3 regions of the Brevibacterium ammoniilyticum genome follow, and region 3 is predicted to be linked to each of the others. Evidence: predicted binding sites of a transcription regulator. Region 3 holds the regulator's gene; each other region holds the start of a gene.
The links. Region 3 encodes LexA, which represses DNA repair genes until DNA is damaged. Its sites were predicted from a motif close to TCGAACANNTGTTCGA; they were not measured.
Positions count from the first base shown of each region.

Region 1: a site for LexA is predicted at 1,798-1,813, ahead of AAHA49_RS09050 (HNH endonuclease signature motif containing protein). Genes of this name have one in related genera too.
Region 2: a site for LexA is predicted at 1,668-1,683, ahead of ruvA (Holliday junction branch migration protein RuvA). Genes of this name have one in related genera too.

Region 1 covers NZ_BAABNP010000006.1:155,444-160,175, forward strand. Annotated here, with positions in the region: gene AAHA49_RS09050 (HNH endonuclease signature motif containing protein) at 1-1,733, opposite strand, end outside; gene AAHA49_RS09055 (response regulator transcription factor) at 2,080-2,781, opposite strand; gene AAHA49_RS09060 (sensor histidine kinase) at 2,778-3,680, opposite strand; gene AAHA49_RS09065 (hypothetical protein) at 3,809-4,570, shown strand; gene AAHA49_RS09070 (ABC transporter ATP-binding protein) at 4,620-4,732, shown strand, end outside.
Region 2 covers NZ_BAABNP010000003.1:22,371-27,102, forward strand. Annotated here, with positions in the region: gene AAHA49_RS03920 (DUF222 domain-containing protein) at 1-1,510, shown strand, start outside; gene ruvA (Holliday junction branch migration protein RuvA) at 1,700-2,296, shown strand; gene ruvB (Holliday junction branch migration DNA helicase RuvB) at 2,422-3,465, shown strand; gene yajC (preprotein translocase subunit YajC) at 3,553-4,140, shown strand; gene secD (protein translocase subunit SecD) at 4,170-4,732, shown strand, end outside.
Region 3 covers NZ_BAABNP010000004.1:32,437-37,168, forward strand. Annotated here, with positions in the region: gene AAHA49_RS05795 (histidinol-phosphate transaminase) at 1-1,104, opposite strand, end outside; gene AAHA49_RS05800 (LysM peptidoglycan-binding domain-containing protein) at 1,114-1,425, opposite strand; gene lexA (transcriptional repressor LexA) at 1,680-2,435, shown strand; gene AAHA49_RS05810 (hypothetical protein) at 2,786-3,034, opposite strand; gene AAHA49_RS05815 (ATP-dependent DNA helicase) at 3,524-4,732, opposite strand, start outside.

The DNA.
Region 1 (4,732 bases), on a different contig from region 3:
ACTCCGGTCGTGCCTTCGCCGGTGCCGTTTGCGAGGTCGTCCGCCGTCGCCGTGACGACGAGCGCGTACGGGGAGCCTGTCCCCGCCTGTTCCATGCTGATGCGGGAGACGAGAGTGGCGAATCGTTCGTAGATCAGCGCCCTGGCCGTTGGTCGTTCATCGGTGAGGTCGACCGAGGTGCCGTCTTCACGCACCCCGACGCCGACCGGGGAGTCGGCGGGGCCTTCCGCGCCGCCGTTGCCAATGCCGACTGCGCGGTCGACTCCACCGCTTGCGGCGCTGGCCGCACCGTCATCGACGATCGGCAGCGGGGCGTCGTAGCGGTCCCCGCGAAGCACAGCGTCGACGACGTCGAACAGTGACTCCTGACCGTCGTGCTCCGTCGCACCCGGTGAGTCCGATCCGATCGAACCCGTACTTTGTCCCGCATCGGCAGATCCTGCCGTCGACGGTGGCGAAACAGCCTGATCAGCGGATTGGATGCGGGAAGTGAGCAATCCGTTCAACGCCGCCCCTGAGACCGGGTCGAGCAGTCCGCCCAGCACCCAGTCGCCGTTGGCCTTGGGGCGGATCGTCACGGAGTAGTCGGCCCGCGGAGTCTCCTCGCGGGGTCGCTTCCCATCAGGGTCGAGGTAGCCGAGCATGTGGTCGAAGATGCCGCGCAGGTCCCGGACCCGCACCTGTGGTGCGTAGTCGACCAGCTGCTTCTCCACCTCGGCGCGCTTCTCCGGACTCACCCAGTCGGGCAGGTCGCTCATGCAGTCATCGATGGCCTTCGCCTGTCCCGCCGACAGCGACCCGTTGTGCAGGCCGTCGGCGACCTCGGGGCACAGAGGGGCGAGTCGCTGCCCGGATTCGCTGACCCTCCCGCCGAGGTTCTTCGCCAGTTCGGTCCGCCTGTTGGCTTCGGTCGGGGTGAGGTTGAGTCGGTGCTGGATGAGAGCCTTCGTGCTCTTGGCACCGCTGTCCGTCGGAGTGCCCACGCGTTCGTAGACGGAGAGGGCCAGCGTCGAGAGGGCTTCCGTGATCCGGGAGAGCGCTTCGACTCCGTCGACGAGCAGCAGTGCCTCGTCGGGACCCATCGGCTTCTCGAAGGATCGCAGTCCGTTGCTGAAGTCCATCAGGGTGGTGATGCTACCGGTGATCTCGGGAGCGAAAGCTGAGAGGTCCGCCCAGCCTGCGTCGGTGAGAAGCGGGTGCCGGCTCACCCACGCCGGGGCGGCGTCATCGCCGGCTGCGTCCCGTCCCTCGGATCCCTCGCAACTCTCGGGCCCGGTTCCGTGAAACTCGGCTCCTTGGCGCTCAGATCCTTCGAACTCGGGATCGCGGAGCTCAGAGCTGGGAGAATGCGGCGCCTGGTCGACGGCGAACGGCGGTGTGCTGATGTCCGGATCGTCGATGGAGTCGAAGTAGTCGGAGGCCGGTTCGTCAGCCGGCGGCGGCTCAGACATGTCGACGGCGTCCCTGGCGCCGAATTCATCAGCGAGGGGGTGACCGGAGAGATCGAATCCGGCAGCCGCGAGCTGATCACGCAGAGAGATGACCTCGGCGAGGCGTTCGTCGTCTGCGGACTCTCCGTCATCGCGCCCGGAGCCGACACTTGCTGTCCCGTCTCCCGCGGAGCGGAAGTCGTTCCGGGAGCGATCCGCACCGGACGCATTCGTCCGCGCAGCCGAAGCGCGTCCTGCGCGTTCCTCCGGCTTCTCGGAGTTGCGGTCCGGGGTGAGAGTCATAGCCTCCAGGTCCAATCATCAACGTCGGTGTTGATCCTCCCATTATACACCTGATTCGGATATGTCAACCTTTTGTTTGGTTTTTGTTCGACTGTGGATGTGTGATTCGATGATCTTCGATTCACAGAGCATCCACCCTTGTTGCAAAACGGGCGCAGAGACCTGCATCCACCTCTCTGAACTGCGAAGACGTTGCGGGTTGACGCTCCCGAATCGCGGCTGCGCCCACTCATTCGCCCACGTCACCCGCTCGACTCCTCGTGTGGCGGATACCGACAACCTGCATGCGCTGTCTTCCGCGCATCCCAGTCCGAATGGGCTGAGGAGGGCGGGTGCGCGCGAGGTGTCAGGGACGGGGGTTAACGGTGGCGAGTCCGCATTCGTAGGCGGTTATGACGAGTTGGGCTCGATCACGGGCATGAAGCTTGGCCAGCAGGTTGCTGATGTGCGTCTTGACGGTGTTGGCGGAGACGCACAGTTCGGTGGTGATCTCATCGTTGGACAGGCCGGTCGCAACGAGTGTCAGCACTTCCGTCTCACGTGGCGTCAGCAGGTCGAGCGCAGGGCTGCCTGCGGACTTCAGCGCCGGGTTGGAGTCGGATACGTAGTGGTCGATGAGCCTGGTGAGGATCGAGGGCGCGAACAATGCCTCGCCGTTGTGGACGCGGCGAACGGCGTCGAGCAGCGTGCCGGGGTGTGCGTCCTTCAGGAGGAAGCCACTCGCCCCGGCGCGGAGTGCCCCGAAGACGTACTCATCGAGTTCGTACATGCTCAGCACGAGCACCCGAACATCGCGCAGTGCGGGGTCTGCGGTGATGGCTCTCGTCGCGTGGATGCCGTCTGATCCGGGCATTCGGATATCCATCAGGATGATGTCCGGCGTGAGACTCCGTGCCGCTTTCACTGTCTCGTCGCCGTTGCTCGCCTCCCCGACGACGTGAAGGTCAGGCTGGCTGTCGATCACGATGCGCAGACTCTGGCGCATCAGCGGTTGGTCGTCGGCCAGCAGTACACCGATCGGCGGTGCTCCGACCGGATGCTCACTCATGCGCCCGCTCCGACCGGTCCCGCTCCGATCGGGACGGAGGCGTGCAGACGGAACCCTTGCCGAGTCGGGGAGGTGGCGAGCGTGCCGCCGTGAGCCCTGACACGTTCGCGGAGGCCGGTGAGCCCGTGTCCGGCACCCGCTTCCGCCCGCCAGCCGGGGTGCTTCCCGTCGTCGTCGACGGTCACATCAACGGCGTCGTCGATGCGGGTGATCGAGAGCCGCACGGTGGTGGGGCCAGCGTGCCGGACCACGTTGGTGAGTGCTTCTCTGACGATGGCGCAGACTGCAAGCTGCACACTCGGCGCGATCCCGCCGTAGTCGTCGTGCTCGTCGCCCAAGTTCTCTGTCGTCTGCTGGATGACGAGGCCGCCCCGCTCGGCGTATCGGATGATGCCGGGGATTGCCGCGAACGTTTCCGCGGGATTCAGTGGGGCGGGGCCGTCGCCCGGCGCGCGAAGCAGAGTCAGCATTCGGCGCAGTTCCGTCGTGGTCGAGCGCCCGATGCGCTCGATGTCGAGCATTGCGCGCTGACGTTCGGCGTCGGCATCGGGGCCGTCGAGGTAGCCCGTGGCCGCCGCGCGCACGGTGATGATCCCCAGGCCGTGCGAAATGAGGTCGTGCAGGTCGCGAGCTATCCGCAGGCGTTCCTGCCCGACGGCCTGCTCGGCCGCCCAGGAGGCGAGGCGTTCCTCGAAGTCGCGGCGTTGCCTGCGGGCACGCTGGACAGCCCACACCAAGGCCGCGACCACCAGAGTGAGGCCGGAGATGATCGTCGCCAGCAGAATTCCGGTACGACTCGAATCGAGGATCAACGCAGCGCTGAGAGGCAGCGGAGTGAGGCAGACGACCGCGATCCAAGCGCGCGAGCGCTCCCAGGTCGGCCGCTCGCTCATCTCCATACCCTCAAGACTACGAAGCGGGACCGGGAATCGCCTCACACCCAGGGGTGAGAAAACCGGGCAGGATCGCGTGAAGACCACCGCTGACGGTGATCCGGAGGCGTTTCACTTGCGGTGGGATTGAGAGCATGTCCACGGTCACGTTCTCCGCCCCTTCCAGAGCGCTGGGTGTCTTCGCCGCTGAGATGCGAAAGGCGCGCTCGTTCCCCCCGATCGGGCGCACGCTCCTGTTCGGCGCCCTTGCCCTGTTCATCGCGGCGGTGTTCATCATGAGTCAGGCTGGTCAGTTCCTCGCGCAAGGGCGCGGCGACGAACTCGGCGGCCTGACGACGGCCGATGTCATGCTCATCCTGTTGCACTACGGGCAGATCATCCCGATCCTGCTCGGTGCTTGGGTGATCGGCCAAGATATCCCGATCGGGCCGCGCCGGACCGCATTCCTCGTCACCGCCGGGCGCGACACGCTCTTCGCGATCAAGATCGCGACCACCGCGATCATTGCATTGATCGGTGCGGCCGTCTGCGTCGCAGCGAGTCTCGTGCCGCTGGCCGTCGCGGGCGGAGATCCGACCGCCACGATCGTGCTTGCCCCCTACTGGTGGCTGATCGGCTACTGGGCAGTGATCGCGGTTGTATCCGCATCGCTGGTTGCGGCCACGCGCAGCATCACCTTTGCAGTCACACCTATCCTCGTCTGGACGATCGGCCTCTCCGATCTGCTGGCCGCGCAGACTCCCGCCCTGTCAGGGGCGCTCGATCAGGCGTTCAAGTCCGCCTACCTCCAAGCCGGTGCTATGCCTTCAGCGACAGTCCTGATCGCGGCGGCAGCGCAGGTGATCGCCGCACTCGTGATCGGCGCCGTCCTGTACCAGCGGCGCGACGTCCGATAGCCGCGCGCACGATTCAGCGTCTGCTCATTCTCATCGAAAGGATCCACTCATGATCGAAGTCACGAACGTGACCAAGACCCACGGCCCGATCACCTCGGCAGACCAGGTGAGCTTCACCGCCGAAGCGGGAGTCGTCACCGGGCTGCTCGGACCGAACGGGGC
Region 2 (4,732 bases), on a different contig from region 3:
CAAGGACTCTCACGATCGGTCGCACTATCGGGTCAACGTCCGGCAGCGCCGTGACGGCGACTGGGACCTCTCCGGTCTCCTCGACCCGATCTCCGGAGGGATCCTCCAGGGTTGGCTGACCTCGCGGATCAAGGCTGACGATCCCGCATCAGGTGATCGCGAATCGACTGCCGGCGATCACGCAGCCTCGCCCGACGGTTCGTCTGCGACCGGCAGCCTCGACTCCGCAGCGGATGACAGCTCGGGCGCGGTACAGGGGGCCGGACAGGGTGAGGTGCCACCTGACGAGCAGGATGCACCTCCGGATACCTGCCCGGCCACGGTGCCGACTGACGGCCGAGCCGCGGACGAGCAGGAGATCATCGACCTCTTCGGCAGTGTGCTCTCGGGAGACATCTCCGACGCCCGCATCCCGGCTGATGCTTTCCCCACTGACCCCAGCCAGACCGACGCGGCGCCGAACGCTGAAGGTTCCGCCGATGTCTCAGTTCCACAGAACCGTGGGTGGGGAGTCCGCGAGGACGGCTCGTTCGTCGACACCGCTGATGCCCAGGGTTCGGTGAAGAACCTCATGTACGAACGCTTCGCCACTCTTCTCTCCCGGATCGAAATGGGCCGGGTCGGACGAGGAGCACCTTTCGCGCTGGTCGTCACGGCGACCGCGGAGAACCTTGCGGAGAAGAAGGGGCGCGCAGAGACCGGAGACGAAGCGGAATTCCCCGTCGACCTCGCTGTCGATGAGGGACTCAACGGCTCGGTGTTCTTCCACCTCATGAGCGACAAAGCGAAATCTCTGAGCCTGGCCACCGAACAGCGGTACGCGACACCGAAGCAGCTCGCCGTACTCGCCGCCCGCGATCAGGGATGCACCTTCCCCGGATGTGAGACGCCGCCCGGCTGGTGCGATGCTCACCACATCGTTCCGTGGTCCAACGGTGGGAAGACCGACATCAACAACCTCACCCTGGCCTGCGGTCTGCACCACCATCTCATCGACAAATCGGACTGGTATGCCTACATGCTCTTCGACGGTCGACCGGCATGGATCCCGCCCGCGTCGATCGACGTCGAACGCCGACCCATTCTCCACGCCCGATTCATCGCCCGCGAAGCAGCCGAATCGCTCTTCGACGAAGTCGCGGGGACAAGTGCGGCCGGGGTGAGCCAGCGGGGGACAAGTGCGGCCGGGGTGAGCCAGCGGGGGACAAGTGCGGCCGGGGTGAGCCAGCGGGGGACAAGTGCGGCCCAGGACGGCCCGAAGGGAACAAATGCGCCTACGGTAGGACCGGATGAGGCAAGCGGGCCCGGAATCGATCGCCAAGGGACAAGTGCGATGATCGACGGCCGACTCGACACGGGTGGTCCAGCCCGTGATCCGGATCCGCCATGGACGGATGCCGAATGGGGTGACCACGAGGGCTCGCCTGGAGACTGCGGTCCGGGTGAAGTGAGTGACCCGCCCGGATACAGCGACTGCCGTGGAGACGACGATTCGGGGGACCGAACGTGAGTGCGCCACGCTGGAATGGCAGTGCGCTGGCCATTGCGTCGCGGCCCGGAGCAGCTGGCGCGGTTCGCAGGCGGTTGCTCAGACTGCTGTGCGGTGGCGCGAGTGACGCTCCGGGCATGTCGGCCAGGACCAACGGTACGTTCCTGTTAGTCTGGATTCGTACAAGTGTTCCCACCCGAAAGGCTGTCCGTGATCAGTTTCCTCAGCGGTACGGTTCATCGCATCGCAGCTGACCACCTCGTCGTCCTCACCTACGGAGTCGGACGAAAAGTGCACGTGACACCGGACACGCTCGCCGGGACCCGCCACGGCGCCGACATCGAGCTCGTCACCACCCTCGTCGTCCGCGAGGACTCGATGACGCTCTTCGGATTCGGCACCGAGGACGAGAACCACACCTTCGAAGTCCTCCTCACGATCTCCGGGATCGGCCCGCGCCTCGCCATGGCCATCCTCTCCGTCATGGGACCCGACGAACTCGCCGCGGCCATCGCCGGACAGGACGCCACCGCGCTCACCCGGGTGCCCGGCATCGGGAAGAAGGGCGCCTCGCGCATCATCCTCGAACTCGAGAACAAACTCCCGAAGTTCGCCGCCGCTGCCCCCGGCCCCGCCCTGTCCTTCGGCGGGTCCAACCAGCAGGTCGTCGACGCCCTCGTCGGCCTCGGCTGGAAGGAACCCCAAGCCGCCGAGGTGGTCCAAGAGGTCGTCAGCGACCTCGGTGCCGACGCCGGCACCTCGGCGCTGCTCAAAGCCTCCCTCAAGGTCCTGGGTGCGCGGAAATGACCGGTCCGACACCGTCCTCACGCGGTACTGAGGCATTCGGTCGAGAGCCAGAGTCATTCGGCCGGGATTCCGGGGCATTCGGTCGAGAGCCAGAGGCATTCGACCGGCGGGCCGAGTCCTATGAGATGGACTTCGGCGACCAGCGGCTCACCGGTGCCGAACATGACCGCCTCGTCTCGGGGACAGCCGAAGCCGCCGAACGCGATGCGGAAGCCGCGCTGCGCCCCAAAGGACTCCACGACTTCATCGGCCAACCGCAGGTCCGCGAGCAGCTCTCCCTCGTCCTCGACGCAGCCAAGGCCCGCAGCAGGACCCCCGACCATGTCCTGCTCTCCGGCCCTCCCGGACTGGGCAAGACGACCCTGGCGATGATCATCGCGCACGAGATGCAGGCGAGCCTGCGCGTCACCTCGGGCCCGGCGGTCCAGCACGCAGGCGACCTCGCCGCGATCCTCTCCTCCCTCGAAGAGGGCGAAGTCCTCTTCATCGACGAGATCCACCGCATGGCCCGTGCCGCCGAGGAGATGCTCTACGTCGCGATGGAGGACTTCCGCGTCGACGTCATCGTCGGCAAAGGTCCCGGAGCCACCGCCATCCCGCTCGACCTCCCTCCCTTCACCCTCGTCGGCGCCACCACCCGCTCGGGCCTGCTGCCCGCCCCGCTGCGCGACCGCTTCGGCTTCACCGGCCACCTCGACTTCTACTCCAGCGCCGACCTGCTCACCGTGCTCACCCGCTCGGCGCGCATGCTCGGCATCGACGCCGAGAACCGCGGCCTGCAGGAGATCTCCACCCGCTCCCGCGGCACACCCCGCATCGCCAATCGCCTGCTGCGCCGAGTCCGCGACTGGGCGCAGGTCCGCGGCACCGGCATCATCGACGAAGCCGCAGCGCTGAGCGCGCTGACCGTCTACGAAGTCGACGCCCTCGGCCTCGACCGCCTCGACCGCTCGGTCCTCGACGTCCTGTGCCGCCGCTTCGGGGGAGGACCCGTCGGACTCGGCACCCTCTCCGTCTCCGTCGGAGAGGAAGCCGACACCGTCGAAACGGTCTCCGAACCCTACCTCGTGCGCGAAGGACTCATCAGCCGCACACCCCGCGGCCGGGTCGCCACCTCGGCGGCGTGGAAGCACCTGGGACTGCACGTCCCAGCAAACTATGAGTTCTGATCCGGTCCGATGAGTTCGCCTTGAGTGCGGAGTTCGAACTAAGCTAGTGCACTGGTCCGTCCTTATGAAAGGCAGAATTCCTTGGAAATGCTCCTTCCGCTCGCACTTGCGGCGCTGCTCATCTTCTTCCTGTTCAACTCCCGCCGCAAGCAGAAGGCGCGCATGGAGCAGATCAAGTCCGGTCTGGTCCCCGGTGCCAAGGTCATGACGACGTTCGGCGTCTTCGGCACCGTGCTCTCCATCGATGAGGCCGACAACCAGGTCACCATCGAATCCGGTCCCGGCACCATCCTGCGCGTCCACCGCCAGGCCATCGGTCAGATCGAGAACCCCGAGACCCCTGCCGATGTGGCACCCGCCGCCGACGACGCCGAGACCCCGGCCATCACCGACGCCGAACTCGACGCCATGAACGAACGCAAGCGCGCCGAGAACGGCGACCTCGACGAGACCGCCGAGGCGAAGGCCGACGAGACCGCGCCCGCCGACGACATCGAGGCGATCGCGAAGGCCGACGCCGACGCCAACACCGCTGAGGCGAAGGCCGCCGAGGCGAAGAAGGACGACGCTGCGACCGTCGACGGCGCAGACGCTGCGAAGAACGACTCGGCGACAGAGGACGAGTCGTCGAAGCCCGGCACGGATGCGCCGGACTCCGACGACAAGAAGAACTGACGCCCCGCAACCCGATCGAAAGCTGAAGCGTGTCCGACATCGAAGAAAAGCCGCGACCAGGTCTGCGGTTCCTGTGGTTGACGATCATCACCCTCGTCCTCGCCGGCGTCCTCGCCGGGGGAGTGATCTGGTCCGATGCGACGACCACACCGAAGCTCGCCCTCGACCTCGAAGGCGGCACCTCGATCATCCTGGAACCCCAGGTGTCCGAGGACACGACCATCAGCAAGGAACAGCTCGATCAGGCGGTGGCGATCATCCGCCAGCGCGTCGACTCGACCGGTGTCTCCGAAGCCGAGATCACGACGCAGGGTGACCGCAACATCGTCGTCAACCTGCCCGGCAACCCGGACGAGGAGACCCGCAACCTCGTCCGCTCGTCCGCTCAGCTCGTGTTCCGCCGCGTCGCCCTCGTCGGCGACCCCCGTTCCCAGGAGCAGATCAACCAGCAGCAGTCCAACCAGGACAGCGGCGGCGGTGACCAGGGTCTGACCGACGAGGAGAAGAAGCGCCTCGAAGACCTCACCGGCGGAAACCAGGAGTCCCCGGCAGGCGGCGGTGCCGTCGTCAACCCCGGTGCCGCGGGCACTGC
Region 3 (4,732 bases):
GGTGTCGACGATATCGCTGATCGCTGTGAGGAACGCAGTCGTCTCAGCCTCGGTGCCGGCGTTGACACGGGCATGATGGGCGATGCCGATGTCGCGGATGAGGATGCCTCGGTCGAGCAGTTTCTGCCACAGTTCGGCCGGGTTCGCGATGTTGCCGAAGAGGACGAAGTTCGAATCGCTCGGGTGCACGGTGAAGCCGATTTCGGCCAGGCGTGCGGCGATGGCGTTGCGAGAGTCGATGAGCCGGTCGACGTTGCCGAGCAGGAGGTCCGCGTGGTCGAGTGCGGTGCACGCGAGGACCTGCGTGACGTCGGAGAGATGGTAGGGCAGGCGCACGAGGCGGAGGGTGTCGATGAGTTCGGGGGCGGCGATCGCATAGCCGAGGCGCAGACCCGCGCACGCGAACGCCTTGCTCATCGTCCGGGAGACGACGAGACGGGGGCGGCCCTCGAGCAGGGTCATCGCCGAGGGCAGTGCGGGGCGGGAGAATTCGGCGTACGCCTCGTCGACGATGACGATGCCCGAGCAGTTGTCGTAGGCGGCTTCGATGACGTCGAGGCCGAGCGAGGTGCCGGTGGGGTTGTTCGGGGTGCAGAGGAAGACGATGTCCGGGTCGACACGGGCGACTTCGGCGGCGACCGCCTCGGCGGTGAGACCGAAATCATCGTCACGGTCGGCATGGACCCATTCGGCACCGGTGCCGGTGGTGATGAGCGGGTGCATCGAGTAGCTGGGCGTGAAGCCGAGCGCGGTGCGCCCGGGACCGCCGAAGGCCTGGACGATGTGGGAGAGGACCTCATTCGAGCCATTGGCCGCCCAGATCATCTCCGGGCGCAGATCGACAGGGGTGCCGGCGCGTTCGTTGACGCCGTCGAGGTAGCCGACGAGGTGCTCGCGGAGCGCGGTGAACTCCCGGTCCGGGTAGCGGTTGAGTCCGGACAGATGCGTGTCGACGGCCTCCCGCATCGCCGCGACGACGACGTCCGGGATCGGATAGGCGTTCTCATTGACGTTGAGCTGCACCGGAACGTCGAGGTGAGGAGCGCCGTAGGGCTCCCGTCCGACGAGATCGGCACGCACTGGCAGAGACTCGATGTTTCCCACACACCGATTTTAGCGCTGGGGAACGTCGAGGCTCTGGCCGGGGTGGACGACGGGCGAGGACAGGTGGTTGAGCTCGACGATGTCGGCGACGACATCGCGGGTGTCCCGGTCGAGTCCGAGGTTCGAGGCCACGGTCCACAGCGACTCTCCCTCGCCGACGACGACGGCGTCCGCGGCGACGCCGACGACCTCGTCCCCGGCGACCGCCTCGGCGGTGAACGTCTGAGCGGAGAAGAAGAGCGTGCCTCCGATGATGGCCAGCGCGCACAGTGCGGTGCGGAGCAGGCGGACGGCGCGGCGGCCACGGGTGGTCAGATGCATGGGGGAAGTCTTCGCAGACATTGCATTTACCTCTTTCTTCGTACGATTCCACCCGCAATGGGTAGAACGTCTGTTCTATTCAACATGCCATTCGAACATATGTCCAGTCCATCTCGAACATTTATGAGACAATGAACGAGAACCAGCGTTGTTGATCGGTCTCGAACAACCATCCCAGGCGGCACTGACACGAGATCTCTCGAGGCGGTTCGACCGGTGGGAAACGGCGGGATTAGAACGAAGGGGAGAGAGCAATGGTGCAGAGCAAACGAGGCAGAGGACGGCCGCGCAACGAGGATGTTGCCAGCGAGATCGCCGCGGCCCGCAACGACGAGGACGAGGTCGAAATTCCTGACGGTCCGACCGGGGCCGGGGACTTCCGGCTCTCCCCCAGGCAGCGGCTCGTGCTCGAGACGATCGAGCGCGCCGTGGTGACCAACGGCTATCCGCCGAGCATGCGTGAGATCGGTGAGGCGGCCGGGCTCGCGTCGCTCTCAAGCGTGGCGCATCAGCTCTCCCAGCTCGAACGGCTCGGCTACGTCCGCCGCGACCCCAAGCGTCCGCGTGCGATCGAGGTCGTCAACCCGTTCGAAGAGGAGGAGGCCGAGCGCGCGAAGTACGAGGAGCTGGCGAACAACACCGTCCAGGTCCCCGTCGTCGGGCGCATCGCCGCCGGCGGGCCGATCCTCGCCGAGCAGGAGATCGACGACGTCTTCTCCCTGCCCACGCAGGTCGTCGGCTCGGGTGAGATGTTCCTGCTCAAAGTCGTCGGCGACTCGATGATCGAAGCCGCGATCTGCCACGACGACTGGGTCGTCGTGCGCAAGCAGCACACTGCGGACAACGGTCAGATCGTCGCGGCCCTCCTCGACGGCGAGGCGACGGTGAAGACGCTCAAGCGCAAGGCCGGGCGCCAGTGGCTGCTGCCGCAGAACAAGGACTACGACCCGATCGACGGCACCTATGCCCAGATCATGGGCCTCGTCGTCGCCGTCATCCGCCGCCTCTGAGGTACATCGGCGAGGGTGCGCAGATCCTCGCCGAGGTGGCCTGCCGTGAGCACGAATGCCCCCGACCGATGGTGGTCGGGGGCATTCGGCGTTTCCGCGGCGCGTGAGCTGGCTTGTGACGAGCGCGGCTTGCGACGAGCGAGGCTTATCCCTCACGGAGGCCGCCCAGCCCTTCAACCACCTTCAGCTCCACACACCACCTGTGCACAGGTGGTTTATCGCGTTGCACCGACGTTGTGCGGAGCCAGACGTATGAATTGCGGCTGCCTGGTGGAGATGCGGTTACAGGGGTGGTTTGCGGTTGCGGCGCTCACGACGAGGGTCACCAAGGACCAGTGGCAGCGACGACGTCAGAGATTGCGCGTGATGTCGTTCATCGACGAGGTCGTCGTGTGCGCGCCCCCTGCAGAATCTCCGTTGTCGAAGAGCGCTCCGAGGCTCAACAGCGCGGCAAGCCCGCCGACGATCAGCAGTGCGGGCGGCCAGATGTCCTCGGCTTTTGCTCCCACCAGGAACCCGATCCCACCGGACACCAGGCAGACGACGCCGATGAGCAGGCACACCAGACCGTACTTCTTCCTGCGCGAGATCCCGGCCATGACGCGGACTCTACCATCGCGCCCGGGAACACCCGATCCTTATCGACGCACCATCACCTCGCCGAGGTGGTCCCCCGTGAGCGCGAATGCCCCGACAACGCAAGGGGCCCGACAACGCAAGGGGCTCGGCAACACGAGTGCTCTAAATCGCGACCACCCCTGGTGCGCAGTTCGCGGACAATACGCGAGGGCCTCAGCTACACAGCTTGGGGACTATCAGCGTCACAGCGTGCACTCATTTTCGAGCGCGGTTCTCACCATCACGCTTAGCTCGATAAACCACCTGTGCACGGGTGGTTCATCTCGTTGGAGCGACGCTATACGGAGCCAGGCCTAGGAAATGTCGCTGCGCGTGCGAAACAGGGCTATGCGTGCGAAGTCGACCTGGACGTAGGACGTGCAGGATACCGCGCAGAGTCCGGCCCGCCTCACCGCGCTTGCCGACGCACCGCCGTCACACAGACGCACCGTCGCCTCGCGGACGCGCCGTCAGCCCTTCGCGGAGTCGTCGTCCTTCGTCGCGGCCAGGCGTCCCAGGGCCGTGCGCACGAGCGCCGAGTCCGTCGTCGGCCACATCCGTGGCATCGAGTTGACGAGGTAGCCGGCGTACCGGGCCGAGCGCAGCCGAGAGTCGAGCACCGCGACGACGCCTTTGTCCCCGGTCGAGCGGATGAGGCGCCCGGCACCTTGGGCGAGACGGAGCGCGGCATGAGTCGCGCTCACCGCCATGAATCCGTTGACCCCACGCCGATCGGCATCCCGGGCACGAGCCTGCATGAGCGGGTCGTCGGGCCGGGGGAAGGGAATCCGGTCGATGATGACGAGTCGGTTCGTCCGACCGGGCACGTCGACGCCCTGCCACAGCGACATCGTCCCGAACAGGCACGCCTCGTCATCGGCGGCGAACCGGGAGACCAACGACGGCAGACCGTCATCGCCCTGGAGCAGGATCGGCAGGTCGACCGCGTCGCGCAGGTGCTCGGCCGCGGCATTCGCGGCCGCCCGCGAGGAGAAGAGTCCCAGCGCACCGCCCTTGGATGCGGTGACGAGCGCTTCGAGTTCGGCCAGCGCCTCCTCGCTCAGTCCGCTGCGACCGGGTTTCGGCAGGTGCGCGGCGACGTAGACGATGCCCTGCTTGCCGTAGTCGAACGGCGAGCCGACGTCGAGGCCGTCCCACCTCGGCGCATCAGGTCCGACGAGTCCGAGCGAGGCGGCCACGGCATCGAAGTTCCCGCCCAAGGACAGGGTCGCCGATGTCGCCACGACCGTCGACTCCTCGAAGATGCCGTGCCGCATGGTGCCGGCCACGCTGAGCGGGGCGACGACGAGGTTGACCGTCTCCCTCTCCCGGAACGTCGACCGGCTGAGCCAGATGACGTCGTTCTTGCCGGGGTCGCAGAAGCGTTCGGCGAGTTCGAAGATCTCCTGGCACCGGGCCTTCGCCATCTGCCGTCCGGCGTCAGCGTCCTCGCTGCGACCCCCGATGTCGTTGATGATCTGGCGGGCGGAGTCGCGGATCTGCGTGAGCGCCAGCCCCAGGGGTTCGCTCAGCGAGAGCATGAGCCCTTCGGTCGTGCCTGAGACGGCGCGTTCGAAGGCCGCCGAGGCGGTGTCGAGCAGAGCGACGACCCCGTCCTCGACGGTGGTGTGCTTGCGCACCGCGGAGGTCGCGGCCGAGAGCATGCCCGTGTTGATCTG